2 regions of the Rathayibacter rubneri genome follow, and region 1 is predicted to be linked to the other one. Evidence: predicted binding sites of a transcription regulator. Region 1 holds the regulator's gene; the other holds the start of a gene.

Region 1 (15,954 bases):
GCGGCGTCGAGGTCGACGAGGTGGATCCACTCCGCGCCCTGGTCGGCCCAGTCGCCGGCCGCGTCGATCGGGTCACCGTAGTTGGTCTCGGTCCCCGCCTCGCCCTGCGTCAGGCGGACGGCCTTGCCGCCGGCCACGTCGATCGCGGGGAGAAGGACAAGGCCCGGGGCCTTGGTGAACTCGCTCATCGTCATCCTCAGTCTCGGGAGCCCTGGTGCAGAGGCGGCGCTCACCGGGAGCGGCGCCGACCACCGGCCGATCCTAGTTCGTGCGGAGCCCGCCCAGCCAATTGGAGAGCAGCCGCAGGCCCGCCGCGCCCGACTTCTCGGGGTGGAACTGGGTCGCCGAGAGAGGACCGTTCTCGACCGCCGCGATGAAGGGCCCGCCGTGATCGGACCAGGTGACCGCGGGAGCCGGGAACGGAGGGATGACGTCGAGCGACCACTCCCGCGCACCGTACGAGTGGACGAAGTAGAAGCGCTCGTCGGCGATGCCGTCGAAGAGGACGGAGCCGGCGGGCGCCTGCACGGTGTTCCAACCCATGTGCGGGACCACCTCGGCGGGGAGGAGGTCGACCGTGCCGGGCCATTCGCCCAGCCCCTCGCTCTCGACACCGCGCTCGACGCCGCGCTCGAAGAGCACCTGCATGCCGACGCAGATCCCGAGGACCGGGCGGCCTCCCGAGAGCCGCTTGTCGATGATCTCGCCGCCGCGGGCCTTCGTCAGCGCGTCCATGACCGCGCTGAAGGCGCCGACCCCGGGTACGAGCAGGCCGTCGGCCTCCAGCGCCTTCCGGCGGTCGGAGGTGAGCTCGACATCGGCGCCGGCGAGCTCGAGCGCCTTGACCGCCGAGTGGACGTTGCCGGATCCGTAGTCGTAGACGACGACGGACGGGCGGCCGCTCACAGGGCGCCCTTCGTCGAGGGGACCCCCGCGACGAGCGGGTCGAACGCCTTCGCCTGGCGGAAGGCACGGGCGAACGCCTTGAACTCCGCCTCGGCGATGTGGTGCGGATCGCGGCCGCCGAGCACCGTCACGTGCACGGTGAGACCCGCGTTGAAGGCGATGGCCTCGAACACGTGGCGGACCATGGAGCCGGTGAAGTGGCCGCCGATGAGGTGCAGGGCGAAGCCCTCCGGCTCGCCGCTGTGGACCAGGTAGGGGCGTCCGGAGATGTCGACGACGGCCTGCACGAGGGCCTCGTCGAGGGGGACGAGGGCGTCGCCGAACCGCGAGATGCCGCTCTTGTCGCCCAGCGCCTGCCGGATCGCGGTGCCGAGCACGATGCCGATGTCCTCGGCCGTGTGGTGGATGTCGATCTCGACGTCGCCCGTCGCGCGCACCCGGAGGTCGGTCAGCGAGTGCTTCGCGAAGGCGGTGAGCAGGTGGTCGAAGAAGGGCACGCCGGTCTCGAGATCCGCGACGCCGGTGCCGTCGAGGTCGATCGAGAGCTCGATGCTCGACTCGCTGGTGGCACGACTGAGGGAGGCGGTGCGCCCGGATGCGGCGCTCGGGGAGGTCATGGCAACCAGTCTATTCGCCGCCCCGCGCCCCTCCGCGGGCCGGAGCTACTCGTGCGCGAGCGCCGTCGCCGGGTCGGCGTCGGGTGCCGGCAGCGAGCGGAGCGCCTCGAGGAACGCCGTCGTCTCCTCCTCGGTGCCCGCGCTCACCCGCAGGTGCCCGGCGATCCCGACGTCGCGGATCAGGACGCCGCGCGCCAGGAGCGCCTCGAAGGTCGCCGTGGGGTCGGCGACCCCGCCGAAGAGGACGAAGTTGCTGCCCGTCGCGTGGGGCGTGTAGCCGAGCTCGCGGAGTCCGAGGACCATCCGATCTCGTTGCTCGATGATGTCGCCGACCATCGCGAGCATCTCGTCGGCGTGCGCGAGGGCGGCAGTGGCGGCCGCCTGAGTGAGGGCGGAGAGGTGGTACGGGAGGCGCACGAGCCGCAGTGCGTCGACGACCGCGGGGTCGGCGGCGAGGTAGCCGAGGCGCACACCGGCGAAGGCGAAGGCCTTGCTCATCGTGCGCGAGACGAGGAGCCGGGGCCGTCCGGGAAGCAGGCTGAGGGCGGTGTCGGCGTCCCTGCCGCCGAACTCGGCGTACGCCTCGTCGACGACGACGATCCCGGGGGTCGCGTCGTAGACGGCCTCGATGGTCGCCAGCGGAAGCGGCGTGCCCGTCGGGTTGTTCGGCGCGCAGAGGAAGACGATGTCCGGCTGCGCACGGCGGACCTGCTCCGCGGCGTGGTCGGCTCCGACCTCGAAGTCGTCCTGCCGGGGCGCGGGGATCCACTCGGTGCCGCTGCCGGAGGCGAGGATCGAGTACATCGAGTAGGTCGGCGCGAAGCCGAGGAGCGAGCGTCCGGGTCCGCCGAAGGCCTGCAGGACGTGCTGCAGCACCTCGTTGGAGCCGTTCGCCGCCCAGAGGTTGTCGGCGGTCAGTCCGTGACCGAGGTAGCCGGCGAGCGAGTCCCGCAGCTCCCGGAACTCGCGGTCGGGATACCTGTTGACGGTCCGCAGGGCGACGGACACCCGCTCGACGATGTCGGCGATGACGTCGTCGGGAACGGGGTGCGTGTTCTCGTTGACGTTGAGGGCGACGGGGACGATCTTCTGCGGGGCGCCGTAGGGCAGCTTGCCGCGGAGATCGTCACGGAGAGGAAGGTCGTCGAGAGTCGTCACCAGGGAATGGTAGCGGCGCCCATCGAGACGGGAGGGTCCGCCGTGGAGTCGCCCCGACGCTCCGCTCAGCGGACCAGCTCGTACGCGCCGGGAACGGCGAGGCGCTGACCGGGCTCGAGGCCGGCGCTCGGGAGCTGGTTGAGCGAGACGATGTCGGAGACGACGTCGCGCGGGTCGCTGTCGGGCGCGATCTCCTCGGCGAGGGACCAGAGCGACTCCCCCGCGCGGACCGTCACGTACTGGAACTCGACGTCGGAGGTCTCGCCCGAGGCGACCGCTCCTCCGCCGTTGAGCCCGAACGCGAAGGCGCCGGCGATGAGCGGGAGCGCTCCGAGGACGGAGAGGGCGGCACGGCCGCGGCGGGTGATCCGGAGTCGCGTGCGCACGACGGCGGGACGCTGCGTTTCGGCACCGTCGAGGACGGCGCTGCGGTGCTGGTGGGTGTGCTGATCGATCATGGGGATCGCTCCTTTCAGCAGGGATTCGGGGCGGACCTCGGCCGGGAGGCCGCCCCGAACCTCTGTTCCGAATATATCTTCGAAGAAAGCGGGAGGCAAGAGCCTGTCGCGTCGTATCCGTTGCCGAGAACGCGCGACACACTCGAACGAATGTTTCGAACGGGAACCCTTGCCGGATACAGTTTCGAGAGCCCGCTGGTAGTACAGCAGCGACCACCGACATCGGCGGTCGACCGGAACCCGGGCGGGCGCGCACGCGGGGTGCGCGCCGAGAGAGGATCACGTGAGCGACGCGCAGACCGCCAAGGCCAAGCAGGGCACCGGACGCCGCCGGAAGAACCTGAGCGCGAAGCAGCTCGCGATCCTCGACGCGATCCAGCGCTCGGTCTCGAGCCGGGGCTACCCGCCGAGCATGCGCGAGATCGGCGACGCGGTCGGCCTCGCCTCGCTCTCGAGCGTCACGCACCAGCTGAACCAGCTCGAGCTCAGCGGCTACCTCCGCCGCGATCCGAACCGCCCGCGCGCTCTCGAGATCCTCATCGACGTGCCGAGCTCGACCGAGGACGACGGCTCGTTCGAGTCGAGTGTGACGGTCGGCGACGCCGCGATGGTGCCGCTGGTCGGGCGGATCGCCGCCGGAGTCCCCATCACGGCGGATCAGCAGATCGACGAGGTGTTCCCCCTCCCCCGCCAGCTGGTGGGCAAGGGCGAGCTGTTCATGCTCAAGGTCGTGGGCGAGTCGATGATCGACGCCGCGATCTGCGACGGCGACTGGGTCGTCGTCCGGTCGCAGCGCACTGCCGAGAACGGCGAGATCGTCGCGGCGATGCTCGACGGGGAGGCCACGGTGAAGGTGCTGCGCCAGCGGGACGGCCACACCTGGCTGCTCCCCCGCAACTCGAACTTCGAGCCGATCCTCGGCGACGAGGCCGAGGTGCTCGGCAAGATCGTCGCGGTCCTGCGCTCCGTCTGAGCGCCGACGGCGAAGGGGGCGGACGGCTGCGCGCCGTCCGCCCCCTTCGTCGTTCCGAGCCCCGCTAGACGACCGCCTCCGCCAGCGCGAGGCGCGCCTCGGCCGCCGCCGCGACCAGGGAGCGCAGTGATGCGACCGTCTCGTCGTATCCGCGCGTCTTGAGGCCGCAGTCCGGGTTGATCCAGACCTGCCGCGCGGGGATGGAGCCGAGCGCGGTTCCGACGAGGTCCGAGACCTCCTCGACGCCCGGCACCCGCGGGGAGTGGATGTCGTAGACGCCCGGGCCGATGCCCCGGGCGAAGCCCGAGCGCTCGATGTCGACGACGACCTCCATCCGGGAGCGCGCAGCCTCGATGCTCGTCACATCGGCGTCGAGCCGGTCGATCGCGTCGATGACCACGCCGAACTCGGAGTAGCAGAGGTGCGTGTGGATCTGCGTTGCGGCACGGGCTCCTGCCGTCGCGAGCCGGAAGGCCCCGACGGACCACTCGAGGTACTCCGGCTGATCCGCCTTCTCGAGCGGCAGGAGCTCGCGGAGGGCGGGCTCGTCGACCTGGACGATGCGGATGCCCGCGGCCTCGAGATCGGCGATCTCGTCGCGCAGGCTCAGCGCCACCTGCACGGCCGTGTCCGCCAGCGGCTGGTCGTCGCGGACGAAGGACCACGCCAGGATCGTCACCGGACCGGTGAGCATGCCCTTGACCGGCCGCTCGGTGAGCGACTGGGTGAAGCTCGACCACTCGACGGTGATGGGTGCGGGGCGCGAGACGTCACCCCACAGCAGCGACGGACGCGTGCAGCGGCTCCCGTAGGACTGGACCCAGCCGTTGCGCGTCACGGCGAACCCGTCGAGGTTCTCGGCGAAGTACTGCACCATGTCGTTGCGCTCGGGCTCCCCGTGCACCAGCACGTCGAGGCCGATCTCCTCCTGCAGCGTCACCACCTGCCGGATCTCGTCGCGCATGCGCTCGACGTACTGCTCGTGCGAGAGCTCGCCGCGGGTCAGCGCGGCCCGCGCCGTGCGGATCCCCCGGGTCTGGGGGAAGGAGCCGATCGTCGTGGTGGGGAGCACCGGGAGACCGAGCGACTCCTCCTGCGCCGCCACGCGCTCCTCGTAGGGGACGCGGCGGTGGTCGTCGGCGGTGAGTCGTGCCGCGCGCTGCCGCACGGCGCCGTCGCGCACTCCGGGAGCGGAGCGGCGGTCCTCGAGCGCCGCGGTCGCCTCGCGGAGCGGCCGCTCGACGGCCGCCGCACCCGCGAGGAGCCCCTCGGCGAGGACGGCGATCTGCCCGACCTTCTGATCGGCGAACGCGAGCCAGGACGCCAGGCGCGGGTCCAGATCCGGCTCGTCCGTGACATCGTGCGGGACGTGCAGGAGGGACGTGGAGCTGGACACCGCGAGGCCGCCCGCGAGCGGTCGCAGCCCCTCGGCCGTCTCGAGGGCCGCCGCGAGGTCGCCCCGCCACACGTTGTGCCCGTCGACGACGCCGGCGACCAGCACCGTGCTCTCGAGCCCCGGGGTCGGTGCCGGCGCCGATCCCTTGACGAGGTCGATGCCGATGGCCTCGACGGCCGACGCGGCGAGCACCGGCAGGGCGTCGCGGAGATCGCCGTAGGGAGCCGCGACGAACAGTGCCGGGCGCTCGACCGCACCGCCGAGGACGCGGTACGCCTCCCGGACCGCAGCGAGCACCTCCGCTCTCCGCGCCTCGACCGACTCGGACACCAGCGCGGGCTCGTCGAGCTGCACCCAGTCGGCGCCCGCCGCGCGCAGCCGCGCCAGGAGCTCGACGTAGACCGGGAGGAGATCCGCCAGCCGGGAGAGGGGCGAGAACCCGGCAGGGGCCTCGTCCGTGGGCTTCGCGAGCAGGAGGTAGGTCACCGGTCCCACGAGCACGGGGCGGGTCGTGAAGCCGGCGTCCCGAGCCTCTTCAATTTCTCGCGCCCGGCGGTCGTCCGAGGGCGAGAACGACGTCTCGGGGCCGATCTCCGGCACGAGGTAGTGGTAGTTGGAGTCGAACCACTTGGTCATCTCGAGCGGAGCGCGCTCCCCGTCCCCGCGCGCCAGGGTGAAGTAGCCGGCGAGATCCAGCGGGCCGTCGGCGACGAGATCGGCGAAGCGCTGGGGGATCGCGCCGACGGCGACCGTGGTGTCGAGCACCTGGTCGTAGAAGGAGTGCGCCTCCGGGATCGAGGAGTCGGTGCGGCCCAGCCCCAGAGCGGCGAGGCGCTCGCGCGTCGCCGCGCGCAGGCCCGCGGCCTCGCGCTCGAGCTCGTCGGCCGACGCGGCACCACTCCAGAACGCCTCGACGGCCTTCTTGAGCTCGCGTCTGCGGCCGATCCTCGGGTAGCCCAGGATCGTTCCGGTCGGGAAGTCGGGTGCGGTCGTCGTCATGATGCTCTCTCCGTGATGAGGGTCGTGGTCGGGGCGGGAGTGGCGGCCAGGAGGCCGCTCTCGGCGAGGACGGCGAGGACCGCCTCGTGCCGGTTGAAGGCGTACAGGTGGACGGCGGGCGCTCCGGACTCGACGAGCGTGCGGACGAGACCCGCCGCGTGCTCGACTCCGATCCGAGCGCGCGCCTCGTCGTCGGGCTCGACGTCGAGCGCGATCGCGAGCTCGGCGGGCAGGTCCTCCCCGCTGAGCTCGAGCATCCGGCGGAGGCGGCCGGGGCTGGTGACCGGCATCACCCCCGGGATGATCGGCATGCGCACGCCGGCGGCTCGCGCCCGCTCGACGAAGCGCACGTAGTCGGCGGGGTGGAAGAAGAGCTGCGTGATCGCGAACGACGCCCCCGCCGCCTCCTTCGCGAGGAGCGCGTCGATGTCCTGCGACGACGACCGCGAGCGAGGGTGCCCGTTGGGGAACGCCGCGACCGCCACCTGGGCGCGCGGGCGCGACGCCGGATCCACTCGCAGCGCCGACGACCCCGGGACGGCGACCGCCCCGTAGGGCTCGCGCTCGGCCTGCACGCGGTGGATGAGCTGCACCAGCTCGGCCGCGCTGCCCAGCTCGCCGAGGAACGTCTCGCCGTCCGCGGTGCCCGCCGGAGGATCGCCGCGCAGAGCCAGGAAGCGGGTGACTCCCGCCTCGAGGAACTCGTGCACGAGCCGACTCGCCTCCGCGGCCGTCGACCCGACGCAGGTCAGGTGGGCGAGGGCCTCGACGGAGGTGTGCCGCCGGATGTGGCGGAGGAGCTCGAGGGAGGCGCGGCGCGACGAGCCGCCCGCCCCGTAGGTGACCGAGATGAAGGAGGGGCGGGCCTCGGCGAGGCGGTCGACGGTGCGCACGAGGGCCGCGGTCGCCGCATCGGTGCGAGGCGGGTAGACCTCGAAGGAGAAGGGGACCGGAGTCGGACAGTGCGTGTCCGGAGAGGTCTCCGAGCGGGTCGACGGCACAGCAGGCCCTCCGTTCCACAGTGTGTGATCGGTGGGGCGGGTGCCGGGCTCGGCTGTCGCTCCAGGCGCCGGGTGGCGCTCCGGGGTCCACAGTAGGAACGCCTCCGCTGCGCCGTCGAGGCGCGTGACGCGGTGTGACCGGGCGTGACGGAGTGTGTCGGAGGGCGTTGTGCGCGGCGGTCGGGCGTGCCCGGGACGACGGAGCGCCCGCGCCCCCTCGTCGGGGAGCGCGGGCGCTCGGGTGGTGCTGCTACGCCTCGACGGCCGCCGCCGGAGCGGCGAACTCGGCCAGCGGGCCGGCCAGGTCCTGGTGGACCAGCGCCTGCACGCGCGTGCCGCCGTCGACGTACGCGGTCGCGAGGATGCGGCCGTTGCGGTGCAGCTGCGAGATCACGTCGCCGCGGTCGTAGGGCACGAGCAGATCGAGCTCGACGTTCGGCTCGGGCAGGATCTCGGCGATCCGGGAGCGCAGCTCGTCGATGCCCTCGCCCGTCCTCGCCGAGACGAAGACCGCGTCCGGAGCGAGGCCGCGGAGGACGAGCCGAGCGCCCTCGTCGACGAGGTCGGACTTGTTGAAGGCGATGATCTCGGGGATGCTGCGGGCACCCACCTCGCCGATCACGTCGCGGACCGTCGCGATCTGCCCCGCGGGGTCGGGATGCGAGGCGTCGACGACGTGGACGATGATGTCGGAGTCGGCGACCTCCTCGAGCGTCGAGCGGAACGCCTCGACCAGCTGGTGCGGCAGCGCCCGCACGAAGCCGACGGTGTCGGCGAACGTGTAGAGGCGGCCGTCGGCCGTCTGAGCCTTCCGGACCGTGGCGTCCAGCGTCGCGAACAGCGAGTTCTCGACCAGGACGCCCGCGTGGGTCATCCGGTTGAGCAGGCTCGACTTGCCGGCGTTGGTGTAGCCGGCGATCGCGACCGACGGGACGGCGTTGCGCTTGCGGTTCGCGCGCTTGGCCTCGCGGGCGGGCTTCATCGCGGTGATCTGCTTGCGCAGTCGCGCCATGCGGGTGTGGATGCGACGGCGGTCGAGCTCGATCTTCGTCTCGCCCGGTCCGCGCGAGCCCATGCCGGCTCCCGCGCCCACCTGGCCACCGGCCTGGCGGGACATCGACTCTCCCCATCCGCGCAGTCGCGGCAGGAGGTACTCGAGCTGGGCGAGCTCGACCTGGGCCTTGCCCTCCCTGCTCTTGGCGTGCTGGCTGAAGATGTCGAGGATCACCGCCGTGCGGTCGATCACCTTCACCTTCACCACGTCCTCCAGCGCACGGCGCTGGCTCGGGGCGAGCTCGGTGTCGGCCACCACGGTGTCCGCGCCGAGCGCGGCGACGACACCGGCGAGCTCCTGGGCCTTGCCCTTGCCGAGATAGGTGCTCGGGTCGGGGTGCGGACGGCGCTGCAGCAGTCCGTCGAGAACGGTCGCCCCCGCCGTCTCGGCGAGAGCGGCGAGCTCGTGCAGCGAGTTCTCGGCGTCCTCGAGCGAGCCCTGCGAGTACACGCCGATCAGCACCACGTTCTCGAGGCGCAGCTGGCGGTACTCGACCTCCGTGACGTCCTCGAGCTCGGTCGAGAGGCCGGCGACGCGGCGCAGGGCCTGCCGGTCCTCGCGGTCGAACTGCTCGCCGTCCGAGTCCTCGCCGCCGTGCCCCGACGTCTGCAGCGCCTGGGCGCCGCCCGAGACGAAGCGCGAGTATCCCGCCGACCGCGACTGCGCGTTCGCCAGGACCCTCGAGACGACGTCCACGGCCTCGGTCGTGCCGGTCTCGTTCAGGTCTTCCGTCATCCGGATAACACTAACTCCTCAGGTCTTGATAGGTTCACTTCTCATGGTCGCCGAGCACTACTTCACGAGTACGCCCGACGGTGACCTCCGGCCCCGCAGGATCACGGCCCGTCTGGCGGGCCGCGACCTCGAGCTGACCACCGCCGGAGGCGTGTTCAGCCCCGGCCACGTGGATCTCGGAACCCGCGTCCTGCTGGACGCGGTCCCCGAGCCTCCCGCGAGCGGGGACCTGCTGGACCTCGGCTGCGGCTGGGGTCCGATCGCCCTCGCGCTCGCCCTCGGCGCTCCGGCCGCCCGGGTGTGGGCGGTGGACGTCAATCAGCGGGCGCTCGAGCTGGTCCGTCGCAACTGCGAGGAACTCGGCGTCACCAATGTCAACGCCGTCCTGCCGGAGGATGTTCCCGCGGACGTGCGGTTCGACGCCATCTGGTCGAACCCGCCGATCCGCATCGGCAAGGAGGAGCTGCACGCGCTGCTCGAGCGCTGGCTCCCCCGGCTGGCTCCCGGAGCCGACGGCTGGCTGGTCGTGCAGCGGAACCTCGGGTCCGACTCCCTGCAGAAGTGGCTCGTCGAGGCCTTCGACGAGCGGCTCGAGGTCGAGCGGGTCGCGAGCGCCAAGGGCTTCCGCGTCCTGCGGACCACCCGCTCGGCCTGACTCCCGCCTCGGCCTGACTCCCGCCTCAGCCTGACTCCCGCCTCAGTCGATGCGGATCGTGCCGGTGTAGACGAGATCGGCCGGACCGGACAGGCCCACGTGCTCGCCCTCCTCGGTGGCGAACATCGTGACTCCCAGCGTGCCGCCCGGGACGTCGACCCGCCACGACTGCGGCGCGCGGGCTCCCGCCCAGTAGCGCACCGCGAGGGCGGCCGCCGCGGCACCGGTGCCGCAGCTGAGGGTCTCGCCGCTGCCGCGCTCGTGGACGCGCATGCGGATGCGGCCGATCCCGTCGTGGATCAGCGGCTCCCCCGGCACGACGAACTCGATGTTCGCCCCGTCCACGGGCTCCGGCTCGACCTGGGGGATGTAGGTCAGGTCGGCGGAGTCGAGCTCCTCGTCGTTGCTGAGCGCGACGACGACGTGCGGGTTGCCGAGGTCGATGCCGAGACCCGGACGGGCGACCTTGAGCTCCTTGGCGCGCACCAGCGGCTCGCCGCCCGCCAGCTCCCAGCGGCCCAGGTCGACCTGGAAACCGGAGCCGCTGCGCGTGAGGTCGCGCACACCGGCGCGGGTGCCGATCGGGAGGGTGTCGCCCGGCTCGAGCTCGGCGAGCCCGCCCGCCAGGAGGAACGCCGCGTAGACGCGGACGCCGTTGCCGCACATCTCGGCGATCGACCCGTCGGCGTTGCGGTAGTCCATGAACCACTCGGCCTCCGGCTCCTCCGCGAGCGAGGCCGCGCCCTCGGCGATCGCCCTCGATCGCACGGCGCGGATGATGCCGTCGGCTCCGACGCCGAAGTGCCGGTCGCAGATCATCGCGATCTGCGCGGGCGTGAGGTCCACCTCACCGTCGGGGTCGCTGAAGAGCACGAAGTCGTTCCCGGTGCCCTGGCCCTTGGTGAAGTGCAGCTCGATCGTCATGGCGGACAGCCTAGCGAGGAGCGGAGTCGTCGACCTGGGCTGCGACCGCGGCCCGTGCCGCCAGATCCGGCGCTCCGGACGGGAGGCGGTGAGCGTCCCGGTAGCGGCGGAACCAGCTGTTCTGCCGTCGGGCGTAGCGGCGGGTGAGCGACTGCGTCGAGGCGATCGCCTCCTCCTGCGAGAGCTCGCCCGCACGCTGCCCGAGCGCCTGGGCGTAGCCGATCGCGCGGCTCGCGGTGACACCGCGCTCGATCCCGAGGGGCACCAGCCGCTCCACCTCGTCGAGCACGCCGTCGGCCCACATCCGCTCGACGCGCTCGTCGAGCCGCCGCACCAGGACGTCGCGGGGGGCCTCGAGGACCAGCAGCTCCGCCGGCCGCCAGAGCTCCGGCTCGTCCGACATCAGGGCGCTGTTCGGGGTGCCGGTGAGCTCGGTGATCTCGAGGGCGCGGACGATGCGCCGGACGTTGTGCGGACCGATCCGAGCCGCCACGACCTCGTCCACGGCGCGTAGGCGCTCGAACAGGACGGCGACGCCCTCGCGCTCCGCGGTCTCCTCGAGTGCACGGCGCACCTGCGGGTCCGTCCCCGCGAAGGAGAACTCGAAGACGACGCTCGAGACGTAGAGACCGGAGCCGCCGACCAGGATCGGCAGGGCCCCCCGCACCCGCACCTCGTCGACGACGCGGCGCGCCTCGGACTGGTACCGCGCGACCGACGCCTCCTCGGTGACGTCGAGGACGTCGAGGAGGTGGTGCGGGATCCCCCGCCGCTCGTCGGGGCGGAGCTTCGCCGTGCCGATGTCCATGCCGCGGTAGAGCTGCATGGCGTCGGCGTTGATGATCTCGGCCCCTCGACCGGCCGCGCGCACCCGCTCGGCGAGATCGAGGGCGAGCTCGGACTTGCCCGTGCCCGTGGCCCCGACGACGGCGATCAGCTCGGGTGCGCCCGCGTCAGCGCTCGCCATCGAGCGCGTCGTAGATCGGAGTCGTCAGCGCGGCCGGCCGTGCGCGGAGCGTCGGCAGACCGAGGGAGACCCGCGGCGCGCCGGTCCCGCCCGTCGACGGCGCGCCGGTCTGCGGCACGCCGCAGGACTCCGTCTGCGCACGGTCCCACGCGTCGCCCGCGCGGGTCCTGCGGATGCGCAGCGGCGCTCCGTCCGCGGAGTCGGCGATCAGGTAGAAGGGAGCGGCGCGGGTGATCCGGACCGAGGCGACGTCTCCGGGCCGCGGCTGCTCCGATCCGGCGGGCACGTCGAAGTGGACGAGCCGGCTGTCCTCGGCGCGACCGCTCAGGCGGTGCGTCTCGGCGTCACGCCGCCCCTCCCCCGTGGCGACCAGGACCTCGACCTCGCGACCGACGACGGTGCGGTTCTCCTGCTCGCTGATCGCGTCCTGCAGGGCGAGAAGGCGCTCGTAGCGCTCCTGCACCACCTGCTTGGGCAGCTGGTCCGGCATCGTCGCTGCGGGAGTCCCGGGCCTGATGGAGTACTGGAAGGTGAAGGCCGAGGCGAAGCGGGCCTCCTCGACCACGCGCAGCGTCTCGGCGAAGTCGGCCTCGGTCTCGCCGGGGAATCCGACGATGATGTCGGTGCTGATGGCGGCGTGCGGGATCCTCGCCCGCACCCGGTCGAGGATGCCGAGGAAGCGCTCGGAGCGGTAGGAGCGGCGCATCGCCTTGAGCACGCGGTCGGAGCCGGACTGCAGGGGCATGTGCAGCTGGGGCATCACCGACGGGGTCTCGGCCATCGCGTCGATGACGTCGTCGGTGAAGGCGGCGGGGTGGGGGCTCGTGAAGCGGATGCGCTCGAGCCCGTCGATCGTCCCGGCGGCGCGCAGCAGCTTCGAGAACGCCTGGCGGTCGCCGAACTCGACGCCGTAGGAGTTCACGTTCTGCCCCAGCAGCGTCACCTCGATGGCGCCGTCGTCGACGAGAGCCTGGATCTCGGCGAGGACGTCGCCCGGACGGCGGTCCTTCTCCTTGCCGCGCAGCGAGGGGACGATGCAGAACGTGCAGGTGTTGTTGCAGCCCACCGAGATGGACACCCACCCGCTGTACGTCGAGTCGCGCTTGGTCGGCAGCGTCGACGGGAAGACGTCGAGCGACTCGAGGATCTCGAGCTGCGCCTCGTCGTTGTGACGCGCGCGCTCGAGCAGGCTCGGCAGAGCACCCATGTTGTGGGTCCCGAAGACGACGTCGACCCACGGCGCCTTGTCGAGGATGACGTTCTTGTCCTTCTGCGCCAGGCAGCCGCCGACGGCGATCTGCATGCCCTCGTGCCGGCGCTTCACCGACGCGAGATGGCCGAGATTGCCGTAGAGCTTGTTGTCGGCGTTCTCGCGCACCGCGCAGGTGTTGATCACGACCACATCGGCCTCGGCACCGTCGGCCGGGACGTAGCCCGCCGCCTCGAGCGACCCGCTCAGCCGCTCGGAGTCGTGGACGTTCATCTGGCAGCCGAACGTGCGGACCTCGTAGGTCCTCGGACGGGCGCCGGCGACGGAGACCGGAGCGGGGATGAGCGTGGTCATGGTCAGGGATTCTACGCGCCGCTCGGAGCGCTCCCGGTGCGCCCTCGGGGCGGGAGCATCCCCACGCCGCTCAGCGGAAGCGGACGCTCGAGCCCGGCTTGCGGACGGTCTCGCGGACGACGCGCTGCACGAGGGCTCCGGAGTAGCCGCGACGCGCCAGGAACCCGGTCAGGCGCCGCTCCGCCACCTCGTCCGACAGGGAGCGCAGGCTCGGCAGGCGCTTGCGCGCGAGCTCGACGGCAGTGCGGTACTCGTCGTCGCCGTCGAGCTCGTCGAGCGCCGCGGCGATCGCATCGGGGTCGAGCTTGCGCCCGCGGAGCTCCTGCATGATCGAGGACCTGCCCAGCTTCTTGCGCTCGCGCAGCTGTGTGACCAGCTGCTCGGCCATCCGGTGGTCGTCGAGATAGCCGAAGCGCGCGAACCGCTCGAGGATCTCGAGTGCGTCCTTCTCGGCGACGCCCTCGGTGTAGAGGCGCGCCTCGACCTCGGCGACCGACAGGCTCTTGCGCGAGAGTCCCCGGACGATGCGGTCGGCGATCTGCTCGGGGTCGGGCTCCTCCGGCAGCTCGAGCGCCTCGTCGTCCTCGTCGGCGGCCGCCTCGAGCGGAGCGGGCTCGGACGCCGCGGGAGCGGCCGGGGAGCGGCGGGCGACGTGCGCCGACAGCTCGGCGATCCGATCCGTCGGCCCGTCGCCCGCGCCCGCAGGAGCGGAGGCGGACGCCTCCGGCTCCCGCTCGCCCTCGGTGACCCAGGGGAGGAAGGCCACGGGACGGCCCTCGGCCCTCTCCCCGTTCACGTCTCGCACCGGGCTCAGGCGCCCTTGCGGACGGGCTGCTTGGCGACGGGCTGCTTGGTCTCGATCGCGACCGGAGCGGCGTCCTTCACCGCGTTCGGATCGGCGACGACACCCAGCTTGATGAGGATTCGCTTCTCGATCTCGGCCGCGATGTCGGGGTTGTCGATGAGGAACTGACGCGCCTTCTCCTTGCCCTGCCCGAGCTGGTCGCCGTCGTAGGTGTACCAGGCTCCCGACTTGCGGACGATCTCGTGCTCGACACCGAAGTCGATGAGGCTTCCCTCGCGCGAGATGCCGATGCCGTAGAGGATGTCGAACTCCGCCTGCTTGAACGGCGGCGCCATCTTGTTCTTGACGACCTTGACGCGGGTGCGGTTGCCGACCGCGTCGGTGCCGTCCTTCAGCGTTTCGATGCGGCGGATGTCGAGGCGGACCGACGCGTAGAACTTGAGCGCCTTTCCTCCGGCGGTGGTCTCGGGGCTTCCGAAGAAGACGCCGATCTTCTCGCGGAGCTGGTTGATGAAGATCATCGTGGTGTTGGTGGTGTTCAGTCCGCCGGTGAGCTTGCGCAGCGCCTGGGACATGAGGCGCGCCTGCAGACCGACGTGCGAATCGCCCATCTCGCCCTCGATCTCGGCACGCGGCACGAGTGCGGCGACGGAGTCGATGACGATCAGATCGATGGACCCCGAGCGGACGAGCATGTCGGCGATCTCGAGGGCCTGCTCTCCGGTGTCGGGCTGGGAGACCAGCAGGGAGTCGATGTCGACGCCGAGCTTCTTGGCGTACTCGGGGTCGAGCGCGTGCTCGGCGTCGATGAACGCCGCGATGCCGCCGTTGCGCTGCGCGTTCGCGATGGCGTGCAGCGTCAGCGTCGTCTTTCCGGAGGACTCGGGGCCGTAGATCTCGACGATGCGCCCGCGCGGGAGCCCACCGATGCCGAGCGCAACGTCGAGGGCGATCGAACCCGTCTGGATCACCTCGACGGGGGCGCGCTCGTCGCTGCCGAGGCGCATGACGGCGCCCTTGCCGAACTGGCGGTCGATCTGCGCGAGTGCGGTCTCGAGGGACTTCTCGCGGTCTGAGGAACTGGGCATGGCCGTCTCGCTCTCGTGTCGGGGTGGTATCGCCTACAGGCTGTCGCGTCGTGCCGGTGGTGCCGCCGTGGTGAACACGACGCCGGCCGGCTGCGACAAGGCGGTGAAGCAGGTCCGTTGACTTGTCATCACGGTATGCCGGACCACCGACATCGGCGGCCGGCAGGAGCGCCTCCGTGGAGACGGTGGCGTTCCTGCTTCTGTGGAGGAGCCTAGACCCGATCGAACACGACTTCGATCATGGGCACCCGGCGTGTCGAACACGACTTCGGGCAGGGGGGCGCCACCGGCTCAGCGGCGACGGCTCTTCGGGTCGATCCCGTGCCACCGGCTCTCGGGCACGTCGCTCGCGCGGCACAGGGCGAGCCACACCTCCCGGGGCTCGGCGCCGTCCCGGAGCGCCCGGTCGGCGGTCCGGCCGTCGAGCTCCGTCAGCACGAGATCGGAGACGAGCACGCGGGCGTAGGACGCCCCGAACTCGTCGTCGACCAACTGCCGGAACTCGCTCAACCTCATGACTCCACGCTAACCGCAGGTGCGGCCACCCGGGAACGACGAAGGGCGCCCTGGCCGGAGCCGGGGCGCCCTTCGCGTGGAATGGAGGTGAGTGATGAAGCGGGCGGAACCGTCTACCGCGTGACGAGATCCGCGTCG
Region 2 (12,619 bases), on a different contig from region 1:
AGGGCGCTCTGCCCGTGCTTGTCCTTCACCGACACCGTCAGCAAGATCCCGCCGAAGATCGCGGCGACGATCAGCGCGGCCCCAAGTCCCGAGAACATCGACGCGATGATCGAGGAGAGGATGCCGAGAAACAGCACCCCGGTGGCGAGCTGCCCGAGGCCGCCGAGTCCCGCAGTCTGCGGGCGGCGCCAGTTGCCGTAGGTCCGCGGCGCCTCAGCGCTGCGGGTGGGAGTCGTGGTGGTCATCAGTTCCCGCTCCCGTTGCCGCCGGTGGCGTCCTCTGTCGCGGCCTTGACCGCTCCCGTTGCTTGCTTCGCTCCCTCAGCGGCCTTGCTCGCCGCCATGACGCCGATTCCGATAGGACCGCCAGCCGCGGCCGCGGCAGCTCCGCCGCCTGCTGCAGCGACACCTGCCGATGTCGCTGCGCCACCGGCCGATCCGCCGACTGCAGCTCCCCCGCCGGCGGCGGAACTCGCGCCGCCAGGAGCGGAAGCCGAAGCGGGCGATCCCGTACTGCCCGCGGAGGCGTTGCTTCCGGTCGGCGCCGAACCGAATCCGCCGCTACCGCCTGGAGCTCCCCCACCTCCCCCGCTGTCGCCACCGGCGCGGGAGCGGATCGCACCGGTGGCGATATCGCCAGCGCCGCTTACCGCGGCGGCGCCGAGGAGCAGGCCTGCCCCTCCCCCGCTGCCGCCGACAGAGGAGACCGCGGGGACGAGGAATCGCATCAGCGCGGGCAGAGCCACGAGCGCGATGAGCATCAGCGCGAGACCGGTGACGATCTGGAACAGCCCCGTCCCGTCCGACTTGAATAGGTCGGTCCCGGTCATCCGGAACGCGATCGCGTAGACGATCGCCGCAGCGGGCTTATAGAGGATGAATGCGAGAGTCCAAGCCATCGTCTTCTTGAACCACTGCTGCCCGATCTCGGTGTTCGTCGCAGCCGCGGCGATCGGGAAGATCCCCGCGAGGACGACGAGCATCGCGCCGCGGAAGATCATCAGCGCGACCTGGATATAGGTCATCAGGACCGCGAGGATCCCGAGGAGGAACAGGCCGATGAGTCCGATGCCCGAGGTGGCGGTCAGCGAGATCATCGCGAAGACGTTCGTGCCGAAGCAGTTGCTCTCGCCGTTGGTGACGTCACAGTCGGTGGAACGGTTGAGGATCCAGACGGAGAACTCATCACCCGCCTGAGTGGCAAGGCGGATCACGACGAGCCCGGCTCCGGCCACAGCGATCAGCGTCAGCACGGACCGGGCGAGGGTGCGCAGCTCGGCCGCGCGCTGAGTCCAGATCATGCGGCCTGCGGCGACGAGGATCGAGAGGATCGCGAGACCGCCGGCGTACCACTCGAGCTGCCCTTGCACCCAGCCGACCACGCTCGAGGACTCGTTCAAATGCATTGCCAGCGGCAGGAACCCGGTCACGAGAGCGGAGGCGGAGGACAGGATAATCACGGCCAGGAGGATGACGCCGATGCGTCCGAGGTGCGCTTCGCCATCTCCGTAGCGGCGTCGAGCGGACATCATCACGCCGGCAACGATCAGAGACATGACCGCGAGACCGGCGGTGACCCACGTCACGTAGCCGAGGATCGTCTCGAACGCCTCCGGCACCGGCGGCGCTCCACCGCCGTTAACGCCGCCTCCCCGGTCGACCACAGTCACCGGGGAGGGAACATTCACCCAAAGCGTGCCGAGCGACACGATCGCTTTGCCGTAGCCCTCCAAGATGTTGTTCACGAACTGCTGCAGCGCATCGTTCGATGCCTGCGAGACGACGTTGCCGATGCCTTCTGATGACCAGCAGACGACGTCCCATGGCTTGCAGGCTTCGCCTGCGGGTGGGGTCACTGTCATTCGGTACCTGTCCAAGGGATATAGCCGCCGAGGTTCTGCAACGCCGACGGGCGGAAGGGCGGCTGACCGTCATCGGTCAGGACCGACTTCCAGTCGCCGTCGACCCACTGCACGGGAGCGGGGAAGCTGAGGAGCTGATTGGCGTTGGAGCGGAAAGCGATGTCGATCGTGGCTTCGTCAGCGGTGTACGAGCTCACGCGGAAGCCGACGATCTGCACGCTGCCGCCGGTATTGCTCTGTGGAATGTCCGCGGCGATCGCCGCATCACGCCCCGCTCCGGGTGCGGTCTGGCGATCGAGCACAGGGTCCGCAAGGCGTCCGTCCGTGCCCATCGCCCAGAGGTTTGCGACGGAGAAGAGTGCGCCTTCAACGGTGTGGGCGTAGCAGCTGCGCAGGCCGTCGTCCTCGATCACGCCGGGGCCGGCGGTGTCCGAGGAGGGGGCGGCCATCGTGCCGACGATGGTCCACTCGGTGACGGGTGCGGCGGTGAGAGTGCCGCTTTCGTCGTAGCCGGGTAGTTCGCAGACGCTCGCGGCGTCTGCCTGAATCTCGGTTGTGGCGGAAGCGGTAGGTGTCGCGGAGGCGACGGGAGTGTTCTGCCCGTCGCCTCCGCCCAGAGACGTGACGGCGACCAGGATCCCGGCCAGTACGAGGATCCCGACGATGATCGTTCCGAAGATTAAACCTCGCCTGGTGAACGGGTTGCGCTGCTCCGTGTCGCTCATGACGTCATGCCTTTCGTTGGTGGTGCGGTCTATGTCCTTCGGACGCTACGCACCCATCAGGAAGCCGACGATTGGGAACGCGGCGGACACGACGATCACGCCGACGAGGAGGCGGCCGAGCCAGCCGCCGATCTCTCCGCCCTCGCCGCGGCGGGCGGAGACGGTCATAGTGACGCCGAGGACGATCAGGCCGACGACGGCGACGCCGAGACCGACCCACTTGGCCCAGCCCATGGTGGTGGTGAAGGCCTCGAACCCGGGAGGCATGCCTCCAGGGCCTGGGTCGGGGACGACGGCGCCGAGGCTGCCGGCGGCGGTGATCAGCTCGGTGGTGAGAGCGAGTGCGGACATGAAGTGCTCCGTTTCGTGTGGTGGTGGTGCGGGGTGTTCGGTTCCGCCTGGTGGGGCTCCGAAGTTGTCCGGTTATCCGGTGGTGAGGGGTCCGTCGGCATAGGCGACGTCGAAGTGCAGGTGGTTCGGGGTGTCCGTGAACTGGGTGATGTGCTCGTAGCTGGTCGAGCGGCACTGGATCTGTCCGGCGCGCGAGCCCGTCGGGACCTGGGGGTCGAGGACGCTGAGGAGCTTGAGCGCGTTCGGATCGCAGCCAGTCGTTGCGGTGTCGTCGAAGGAGAAGAAGTCGACCGCGTTCCCGCCACCGTTCATCCAGTGCGAGGAGCCGGTGCCGGCGCCGAGGAGCGAACCGGTGCACTGGCGGTTGAGGTCCGAGACGCCGACCGAGGGGAACGTGTTCAGAGCGATAGTGATCACCTGGAGGATCCGCACGTCGATGCCGCAGTTCTCTTTGGCGGTCCCCGCGGCCATGTCGCGGATCTGCTGCGCGTAGCGGTCCTCGAGCAGGCGCAGCCGCCCCTCCTCAATCGCCGTGACGAGCCCGGCCGCGAGGGCCTGCGCGTCACCGGAGACGGCCACGCATCCACCGACCGGCGCGGGAGTCGCGGGCGCGGTGCCGGTGGGCGTCGACGGGACGCCGACTGCGGCGGTGGTCGCCGTGAATGCGGTCGTGCTCCTGCCGAGGCCGTTGAGGTAGATCATGATCGCCACGGCGTCGGACCGGTACTTCGTGTAGTGGTTCGGATCGGCGTTGCGCTGCACCTTGTTGATCGCGATCGAGGGCTCCATCGACTGCCAGCCTTCGACCTGCATGAGGCGGTCATAGAAGAAGCCAGCCGAGGCCGTGGGATCCATGCGCTGCTCGAAGGTGCCCCAGCTCGACTGCTGCTGGAACAGACCGATCGAGTCAGCGACCGAGCCGTCCGGGTTGATCGCACCGTCCCCGTAGTTGATGTTCACGAGCGAGGACTCCCCGATCGCCGTCTGCACGCCGAGGATCTGTCCATCGGCGCCGAGGCCCTTCGCGGCTCCCGCGTTCACGATCAGCGCGGCGTTGACGAGCTGGTCGTGCCCGTAGGCGCCGACCTTCGCGTCCGCGAGGATCGCGGACACGTTCACCGGTCCTCCCCCAGGCAGGCATGCCGCGTTGGCGTCTCCGGCGGCGCCGAAGAACAACAGCCACAGCAGCAGTGCGATCGCGAGAAGCGGTGCCAGGACCGCCGCGAGAACCCCCATTCCCTCCTTCGCCACCGGGCTACTCCGACGCCAAGGGGGTGATCTGCTCGACAGCCCAATGACCTGTCTCGACGGTGCGGTGGACGTACACGGAGTACTCCCCCGCATCCGTGGGAACCACGATCCGCATCGTGAAGGCGCCGTCCCCGTCCCGGACCGACGCAGCGCCCGTCAGGGTCGTGCAGGGCACGTTCGCCGGGTCGACTGTCTCGTAGGCCACTGCGGCCTGCTGGCTCAGGAACGGGTACAGCTCGCTGATCCAGGTGTCGTAATTCAGGGTCGGCCGGCAGAACGCGGTCACCGCGTCGGTCGCGAGGCTGGTGGTAGAAGTCTCCGCAGAGGCGTCTTGGGTGATTTCCGCATCGCTCGGCACCGCCTCAGTAGGAGCGGCGCTCGGCGTCGTTGTTGTCGGCGGCGCAGGAGTCGATGCCGCAGAAACCGCCTGCGATGAGCTGATGTCGGCCGGTGCGGCTTCCGTGCTCGCCGTGCAGGCCGCGAGTCCGCAGAGCGACAGTGCTACTGCGCCTGCGATCGGCGTCAGCCTTGTTCCGGTCACGCTGTTTCCCCTCGTCGTGACGAGGTTGGCTCGCCACCACGAGCCTAATCACTTTTCGAGTTAGTCACCACGCTAGATGTGGTGGCAACCAAGCTGCGTGTTAGGGTGTACAGAACGCTGCGAGGGTTTTGTTTCTTAGTGCGCCATCATTGGTGCATGCCCGACTCCTCGCCCATGCCGATACCTGACGGGGTGAAAGTGGCGATACGTGTCATTGGGGACGAGATCAACCACCGCATCCTGTGGTTTCTGCTTCACCTCGATCAGCCCGAGCGCGGCTCCTACTTCGGCCCCATCCGCAAGCAGGTGCCGGAGAAAACGGCCGAGACCGTGCGCCGTCACCTTGTGCAGCTCGAAGACGCGGGAGCGGTCATCGTTGACACCCCCGTCGCTGATCGGCCGGGCCGAACCGTGCTCTATCGGGCGGATAAGGCGTTCATCAAGGCGCTGTTCGCCCAGAGTGAGGCCAACATGTTCTCGGATGCGCCCCGGCCCGAAGTCGGCCTCTAGGCGCACAGCTCCTCAGGGAAAAGGTCGGCGCACGCGGCGGTCCAGGTTGCGTGCAGCTCGGCACGATTGACCTCATAGGTGTGTGCGCGCCCCGAGTTCTCGTGAATGTCCACCAGGCCCAGCTCCTTGAAGACCCGCAGCGGCGGCCGGATCGAGGTCGGCGGAAGCGCCGTCACCTCAGCGAGCTCATCGCACGTCGCCGGGCCGTGAGTGACCAGCGCGCGGATCACCAGCCAGCGACGCTCGTGGAAGACGGCCAATGTTCTGCGTATGTCGAATGCGGCTGGTTCGCTGCCGCCGATTGCTTGAGCTCCTGAGTTGTTCCCCGTACTCACAGAAGCACATTACCCCGACAAATAGAGCCGTGCTATGCATCCAGTCGTGGCGCTGACCTCGATCGTCGGACTGAGGGGGTCGATCAACCTCGATTGGCTCGACTGGACTGGGCGCAATCGGTCACGGTGCCGATCTTGGTCGTCCATTCGGCGGCGATCGCAAGATCCCGCTCGCCCCCGTCGCCTAGCATCCCGACACGGCGACGCTTTCAGGGATCGGCAGGAGCTGATCACGCCTGGAAGTACAACGTCGACGCCGAGCGCTCTACGTCGAGCGTCGCCTCCTGGCTCCGAGGGTGGGTTGACGCCGCGGCCGAGGGCTCGTGCTCGTCGCCCTACCGACGCGGTAGGGTCGTGACCACGTAAAATGTGGTTGTAAATCAGTGGTAGCCGCTAGATCGAGGGGACGGAAGATGAGCGATCTCCTCACGGAAGTCCCAATACGCCGCCGCGCCTACGTGCTAGCACGTGACATCTCTGCGTCGCTGCGGGTGGTAACACGGCGATTGAGCTCTCGTGCTGCAATGTGCCGGGACGCGCACGGATGCATGGACGAAAGCCCCTGCCCGGCCGCGTTCCCCGTCTCCCCCGTCGCGCCGAGCGCGCCACGGGTGACCGACCTGACAGCTGCCATCAGATGGTTCCGGCTGCTGTCCTTCGATCACCTAGTCGACGGGCAGGACCTCGAATCGACCTTCGAACGGCTGGTACAGCGCGTCGACTTGGCGACACACCGTCGTCCTAACGTTTCCGTTAACGGAATCGCAGGATGATTTTGCCCATGGCTAGACCGAGCAAGGGACAGCGAGTCCCCATCATGGCGAAACCCGCGGTGCCTCTTGCAGAGGTCATCAAGGCCAACGCGACAGCCGCTGGGCTGAGTTACGGCGAGTACATCACCGCCCTCGCGGCGGAGTCCCTCGGTATGCCGGAGTACGCGCCGCGTCCCCGCCGAAACCACGACAACGAACTGCCCATCCCGCAGGAGGCGCGCACGACAGCCGCTTAAACGAAGGAGGCCCGCCGAAGCGGGCCTCACCAAGTTTCGTAGCCCGCTCCCCCATTGCTGCCAGGCTCCCGGGGTTCGAGCTAATCAAGTCACCACCCTCACGGGAGGCTTCTCTATGCCCGAAAGATTACACGACGGGCTGGGAGATTCAATGATGGATCTCTCGGCGCGCCCTAACGGTTCGCCGACGTTCAACGGTGATGCGTGGTCGCTGACCCGTCGGTTGAGCCCACGCGACACCGTGCGGACGATGCGCCGCGACGCTTACGGGCGCCTGGACGAGAACGCGTACCCCACGGCGTTCCGGGTCTCGCCCGTCGCTCCGAGCACCCCTTGGGCGATCTACCTCGCGGACGACGCCGGCGTCTTCCGGCTGCTTTGCTTCGACTTCGACGGCAAGGACTCGCACGGGGTCGACCCTGACCTGATGGAGCAGGCCGCCGATGACTGCGACGCGCTCTCCGTCGTGCTCGACGCCCATCAGGTTGCTCACGTGGTGTGCGAGTCCTCCGGAACTGGAGGGCGCCACCTATGGGTCGGAGTCCGTGGCGGTGCTGCCGCGGCCGAAGTCGACCGGTTGGCGATCGCTGCCAAGGCGAACTTCAGCACGCTGGATCACGGCATGCTGCACAACCCGCGCACGGGTGCTGCACGCCCTCCGCAGTCTCCTCACCGCGATGGCAGCGTGTCGAGGATCCTCCGCGGCCGCGTCGAGGATCTGCTGGATCCCATTGTGTTGCCGGCCTCGCTGGTTGCGGTCGCGGCCGCTCTGGAAGCGACGCCTTCCGGCCGCCGCTACTTTGCCCCGACTCAGGGCGCCGTTGTTTCTCAGCACCGCACTCATCGTGCACTGAGCGCTGCAGGCGCCGCTCACATGGCCACGGCCGATGGTGGCGCCAACCCCTCGTGGACCGCGTTCATGTGCCTGCTCTCGGCCGCGCACGCGGGCTGGACGATGACTGATGTCGAGCATGCCGCCCAGACCGCTCCCGGCATGGAGCACTACCGCACGAAAAACACCGGTCGCGGGAGCCGCCGCCCTCGAGCGCGTCACGAGGCCGCCGATCGACTTGGCCGCCAGTGGGAGAAAGCGCTTCAGTTCGCGGCCTTGCATGCCGTGCTGCCCTCCCCGCGTGAGCCTCGCGATCTGACGGAGCTCGAGGGGATCGTCGCCGCCGTCAGCAACCTTCTCGAACGGTTCCGCGCGCACCCGGGCCGATGGGGTCGCACCGAGCGCGCGACCTCCGAGCGGACAATCCTCACCGCCCTGGCCTACCTCACCCTCCACACCGGAAAGCGCACCGTCGCTGCCTCCGTCCGAGATCTCGCACTGCTCTCCGGCCTCGGCCGCACCACAGCCGCCAGCGCCCTCCGGACCCTCCGCGAGGACGGCTACGTCCAGCTCGTCGCCCGTGCCGATGGCAGCAACGCGAGCGAATGGCGCTTGACCGGCACCTTTTCCACAACCCCGAGCACAGTCCGGACACAACCATTTAATAACCCCCGCCCCCCCGGCCAGGTTTTCTCTGAACGCGCGGTCTTCCTTGACCTGCTTGAGAAGGACCTCACCGATGCACGCCACGACCTCTTCACCCGCTCAGGTCTTGGACACCTCGCGGGGAAGGTCTACGCGCTGCTGGGACGCGAAGCATCTGTCACGGTCGACAGCACCGCCCGCATGCTCGGAGTGACGGCCCGCACAGCCGCCACAAGCCTTTCTCGCTTGCGCAGCCACCGGCTCATCGTCAAGCACATCGATGGGTGGAGACGATCCCTTCGCGACCTGCGCACCACCGCAGCCCGAGTCCTCGGCGTCGACGGTCTGCTCGAGGACCGCGCCTACCGCTACGGCATCGAACGCGAAGTCTGGGCGTGGTGGCAAGCCGAACTCGCCTACCGCTCCTCCGCACCAAGGGAACGCCCTCGACGCCCACACGTCACGAGCCGCCCTCTTTTCGAGGATTCCTCCTCTGGGGAACGTGTGTGGCCTCTCTACCCCCGCGACGCCGCCGGCCGCGGCGATCACCGAGAAGCCCTTCACTGGGGACGCACCGGCATGCTCGCCCCCGGCTCCCTCTGGTGGTCCTCCGTCGCCGCCTAACCGCGGAGCCGACAAAGCTCGATCGGCCTCGACGCGCCCGACCACTCCCCCGCCGTCCCGCAGAACCACTCAGCACGGAGGGATTGTCAGACCCCCCGACCTACACTCAACCAATATCGAACACATGTTCGAATAGTGCGGAGGTGGCTGGATGAGCGTGGCGATCGTGGAGCGAATCTCGATCCCCTCACTGGACACCGTGACGCTTGCATTCCTCGTCGCCGGCGAAGCAGTCGCGGCCGGGTTCCCCTCCCCCGCGCAGGACTACTTCGACGGCTCCCTCGACCTCAACGACCACTTGATCCGCGACAAGACCTCGACATTCATCGTCCGCGTCTCCGGGGAAAGCATGATCGGCGCCGGAATCAGCGACGGCGACGAACTCGTCGTCGACCGCTCCCTCACCCCCAAGCACGGCAACGTCGTCGTCGCGATCCTCGACGGCGAGCTGACCGTCAAACGCCTCGAGCTCTCCCCCAGCGGCGTGACCCTGCGCGCCGAGAACCCCGAATACCCGCCGATCCACGTCCAGGAGCTCAGCGACCTCCAAGTGTGGGGCGTTGTCACCGTCTGCCTGCACCACCTGCATCGTGCGCTCTGAGCGGCGCATCGGCTTGGTCGACGTGAACTCGTTCTACGTCTCCTGCGAGCGGCTCTTCGACCCCAAGCTGCAGCGCCGGCCCGTCGTCGTCCTCTCCAACAACGACGGCTGCGTGGTCGCCCGCTCCGACGAGGCCAAACAGCTCGGCATCGAGAACGGCACCCCCTGGTTCAAGATCGAACCCCTCATCCGCTCCGGCCGCCTCCCAGAAGTCATCGCCCGCTCCAGCAACTACGAGCTCTACGGCGAGCTCTCCGCCCGCGTCATGGAACTCCTCGGCCGCTACTCCGCCTGGCAAGAGGTTTACTCCATCGACGAATCCTTCCTCGGCATCGACGGCAACGTTGCCGAGCGAGCCAAAATCGGCCGCGCCATGCGCGCCGCCGTCGCCCGAAACGTAGGCCTGCCCGTCTGCGTCGGCTTCGGACCCAGCAAGACCCTCGCGAAGTTCGTCAACAAGGGCGGCGCCAAGAAGCACCCCGCGCTCGGCGGCGTCTGCGACACCGACTGGTACACCCCCGAGCAGCTCGACACGCTCATGGCCTCCCAGCACGTCACCGAACTGTGGGGCGTCGCCGGCCGCACCGGGAAGCGACTCGCGGAACTGAACATCCACAGCATCCGCGACCTCCGCGACGCGGACCCCGCCCTTATCCGGAAGAAGTTCTCCGTCGTCCTGCAGCGCTCCGTCTACGAGCTGCGCGGCATCGACTGCATCCCCCTGGAAGCTGCCCGCACCGTCCGCGACCAGCTGATCTTCTCCCGCTCCTTCGCCACCCCCGTGACGACGATCGCAGACATGGAGCAGGTGCTCTCCGTCTACGCGCAACGCGCCGCGCACCGCCTCCGTGCGCAGGAGTCGGTGACGAAGACGATGAGCGTGTTCGCGTCGACGTCGCCGTTCGCGGACACGCCCTACGAGTCCGCAGGCGGCCTCGCCGGCTTCCCTGTCCCTACCGACGACCCGGTAGCGATCGTCAAGGCCGCCATCGGCACGCTGCGGCCGCGTTTGCGCGAGAGAGCGCGGTACGTCCGGGCCGGCGTCATCCTCACCAACCTCTCCCCCAAGAACTCCCACGCCTTCCTCGACGTCTTCGATACCGCCTTCGACACCAAGGGCCTCGGCGCCACCATCGACGCCGTGACCAAGCGCCACGGCCGCTCCGCCGTCGGCCTCGGACTCGCCGGGATCCGCAAGGGACCCGTCTTGACGATGAAACGCGGCGCACTCTCCCCGCGCTCCACGACCCACTGGGGCGAACTGGCGACGGCATTCGCGCACTGACCGCAGCTGCAGGCATGCGGAGACGTCAGTCCGATTGCGGTAAGAGTTCCGAACTCCGGAAGGTTCAGAACTACGGAGTCTGTAAGTGTTTAGCTCGTCGGAGGACATTGATCTGTAGGTACCAGAGTCACGAACTTCGTAGGTCGCATCGCTCGACGGGGGGCAATGCGACGCAGAAGACCGACGAGGGCACCTCTACAGAGTTACAGACTTCGGGGTTCTGTAGATCGTAGACGTAGACGACGGGCGAAGCTGCTGGCAATGGCAGCGGAGGACTTCCGGCGCACCACCTGGCCCTGGTGAAACGAGCCGAACTCAAGCGCTAGAAGGGATCTGCGCCGCAGGCATCCGTCGATGCGCCAGTCCTGCTCGGAGGACGACCAGGTGCGGCTTGGGTCGTCGAGGGCAACGGTCAACCACACTTTGGAATGTGTAGAACTACGGAGTCCGTAAGTCTGTAGCTCGCCGGACGACAGGGTCTGTAAGTACCAGAGTCACGAACTCCGTGGGTCACATTGCAAGACGGGGGCGCAGTGCGACAAAGAAGACCGACGAGGGCATATATACAGAGTTACAGACTTCGGAGTTCTGTAGATCGTAGACGTAGACGACGGGCCGAAGCTGCTGGCAATGGCAGCGGAGGACTTCCGGCGCACCACCTGGCTCTGGTGGAACGAGCCGAACTCGAGCGCTAGAAGAGATCTGCGCCGTAGGCATCCGTCGATGCGCCAGCCCTGCTCGGAGGACGACCAGGTGCGGCTTGGGTCGTCGAGGGCAACGGCCAACCACACTTCGTAAGTGACAGACTTCCGATGTTTGTGAGCTTCAACCGAACTTTGGTAGTCTGTAACTACGGAAGTGATCGGAGCATCTATGCGCATCGTGTCCCTGGCAAATCAGAAGGGCGGGGTCGGGAAGACGACGAGTTTGATGAACCTTGCGGCTGTCGCCGCCAAGAATGCGCGAGTGCTCGTGGTCGACGTCGACCCCCAACAGTCGACGACCATGTGGGCGGCTCGGGCGGGGGAGCGGCTGCCCTTCGACTTCGCGGAGAACACCGACCCCAGCACGCTCGTACGGCTGCGGGAGCTGCCGTATGACGTGGTCTTCGTGGATACGCCAGGGAACCTGACTGATACGGCAATCCTCGGTGCCGTTCTCGACGTCTCCGACTTCGCGATCGTGCCGATGGTTCCAGAAGCGCTTGCTGTCGGTCCGACGCGCAACACGATCAGCAAGCTCATCGAGCCGCGAGACATTCCGTATCGAGTCTTGCTCGGCAAGGTGGACATGCGTGTACCGAACCTCCTCGAAGACTGGGTCAATCTCGTAGACGTAAGCCTCAAGCTCCCTCGCTTCAAGCAGCACATACGACAGTACAAATCGATCAGCGATTCACCGCTCACCGGAGACGTTGTGACGCAGTACCCAGACACCAGACAAACCGCCAACGCGATTTACGACTACAACGCGGTCGCCCTGGAGCTAACCTCCATCTGGGCGCACTCGACCCCGAGGAGCTCCTAATGGCCCGTCAGGACCTCAGCGCGATGCTGTCCACGCCAGCTCAGGCGAATTTGTCTCCTACCCCGCCCGTGGCACCACCAGAGGCGGTGGAGCCCGCCCCGGCGTTCAAGACAAGTCGGACGGGGGACGCCGCTCCGGCAGCTCGGCGGGATCCAGTGGAGGAAGTTGGCTACCGATCCTTCGCCAGGAAGGAGGCGAGAGTTCGAGACGATCAGTACACCGCACTGACTGCGCACGCGCGTCGACTCACGCGAACCAGGCCTGCCGGGACCGAGCGAATCACGGAGAACACCCTCATCCGAGTAGCGATCGATCTTCTTCTCGAGAAAAGCGATCAGATCGCGGGCGGGTCGGAGGCGGAAATTCGGAAGTCTGTTGGTCTGTAAGTAACAGACTCAGGGGCGAGTCGTCCATGGCAGCCATCCTTGAGTAGGTCCTCCGCTTGGGCATCTCTACTGACCGAGATGGCCCTTCGATAGAATGATCTATAGGAGGTGGTTGCCATGTCGATCGCTCAGACGC

Evidence for each region. The regulator LexA, encoded in region 1, represses DNA repair genes until DNA is damaged. The targets are predictions, from matches to a motif close to TCGAACANNTGTTCGA.
Region 2: a site for LexA is predicted at 8,801-8,816, ahead of NB037_RS02465 (LexA family protein). Genes of this name have one in related genera too.

What each region holds. Positions count from the first base shown of each region.
Region 1 is NZ_JAMRYM010000015.1:11,279-27,232, reverse strand. Features, by position in the region: gene priA (bifunctional 1-(5-phosphoribosyl)-5-((5-phosphoribosylamino)methylideneamino)imidazole-4-carboxamide isomerase/phosphoribosylanthranilate isomerase PriA) at 1-188, opposite strand, end outside; gene hisH (imidazole glycerol phosphate synthase subunit HisH) at 262-906, opposite strand; gene hisB (imidazoleglycerol-phosphate dehydratase HisB) at 903-1,523, opposite strand; gene NB037_RS05905 (histidinol-phosphate transaminase) at 1,569-2,684, opposite strand; gene NB037_RS05900 (LysM peptidoglycan-binding domain-containing protein) at 2,747-3,139, opposite strand; gene lexA (transcriptional repressor LexA) at 3,423-4,112, shown strand; gene metE (5-methyltetrahydropteroyltriglutamate--homocysteine S-methyltransferase) at 4,177-6,507, opposite strand; gene NB037_RS05885 (methylenetetrahydrofolate reductase) at 6,504-7,400, opposite strand; gene hflX (GTPase HflX) at 7,759-9,297, opposite strand; gene NB037_RS05875 (class I SAM-dependent methyltransferase) at 9,341-9,952, shown strand; gene dapF (diaminopimelate epimerase) at 9,995-10,876, opposite strand; gene miaA (tRNA (adenosine(37)-N6)-dimethylallyltransferase MiaA) at 10,887-11,843, opposite strand; gene miaB (tRNA (N6-isopentenyl adenosine(37)-C2)-methylthiotransferase MiaB) at 11,830-13,407, opposite strand; gene NB037_RS19830 (regulatory protein RecX) at 13,478-14,173, opposite strand; gene recA (recombinase RecA) at 14,218-15,300, opposite strand; gene NB037_RS05845 (DUF3046 domain-containing protein) at 15,592-15,816, opposite strand; gene NB037_RS05840 (helix-turn-helix domain-containing protein) at 15,930-15,954, opposite strand, start outside.
Region 2 is NZ_JAMRYM010000003.1:140,725-153,343, forward strand. Features, by position in the region: gene NB037_RS02415 (SCO6880 family protein) at 1-245, opposite strand, end outside; gene NB037_RS02420 (TrbL/VirB6 family protein) at 245-1,855, opposite strand; gene NB037_RS02425 (DUF8175 domain-containg protein) at 1,858-2,586, opposite strand; gene NB037_RS02430 (hypothetical protein) at 2,632-2,937, opposite strand; gene NB037_RS02435 (hypothetical protein) at 3,010-4,173, opposite strand; gene NB037_RS02440 (hypothetical protein) at 4,193-4,729, opposite strand; gene NB037_RS02445 (helix-turn-helix transcriptional regulator) at 4,886-5,239, shown strand; gene NB037_RS02450 (helix-turn-helix domain-containing protein) at 5,236-5,499, opposite strand; gene NB037_RS02455 (hypothetical protein) at 5,988-6,347, shown strand; gene NB037_RS02460 (hypothetical protein) at 6,735-8,684, shown strand; gene NB037_RS02465 (LexA family protein) at 8,836-9,285, shown strand; gene NB037_RS02470 (Y-family DNA polymerase) at 9,275-10,570, shown strand; gene NB037_RS02475 (ParA family protein) at 11,444-12,097, shown strand; gene NB037_RS02480 (helix-turn-helix domain-containing protein) at 12,601-12,619, shown strand, end outside.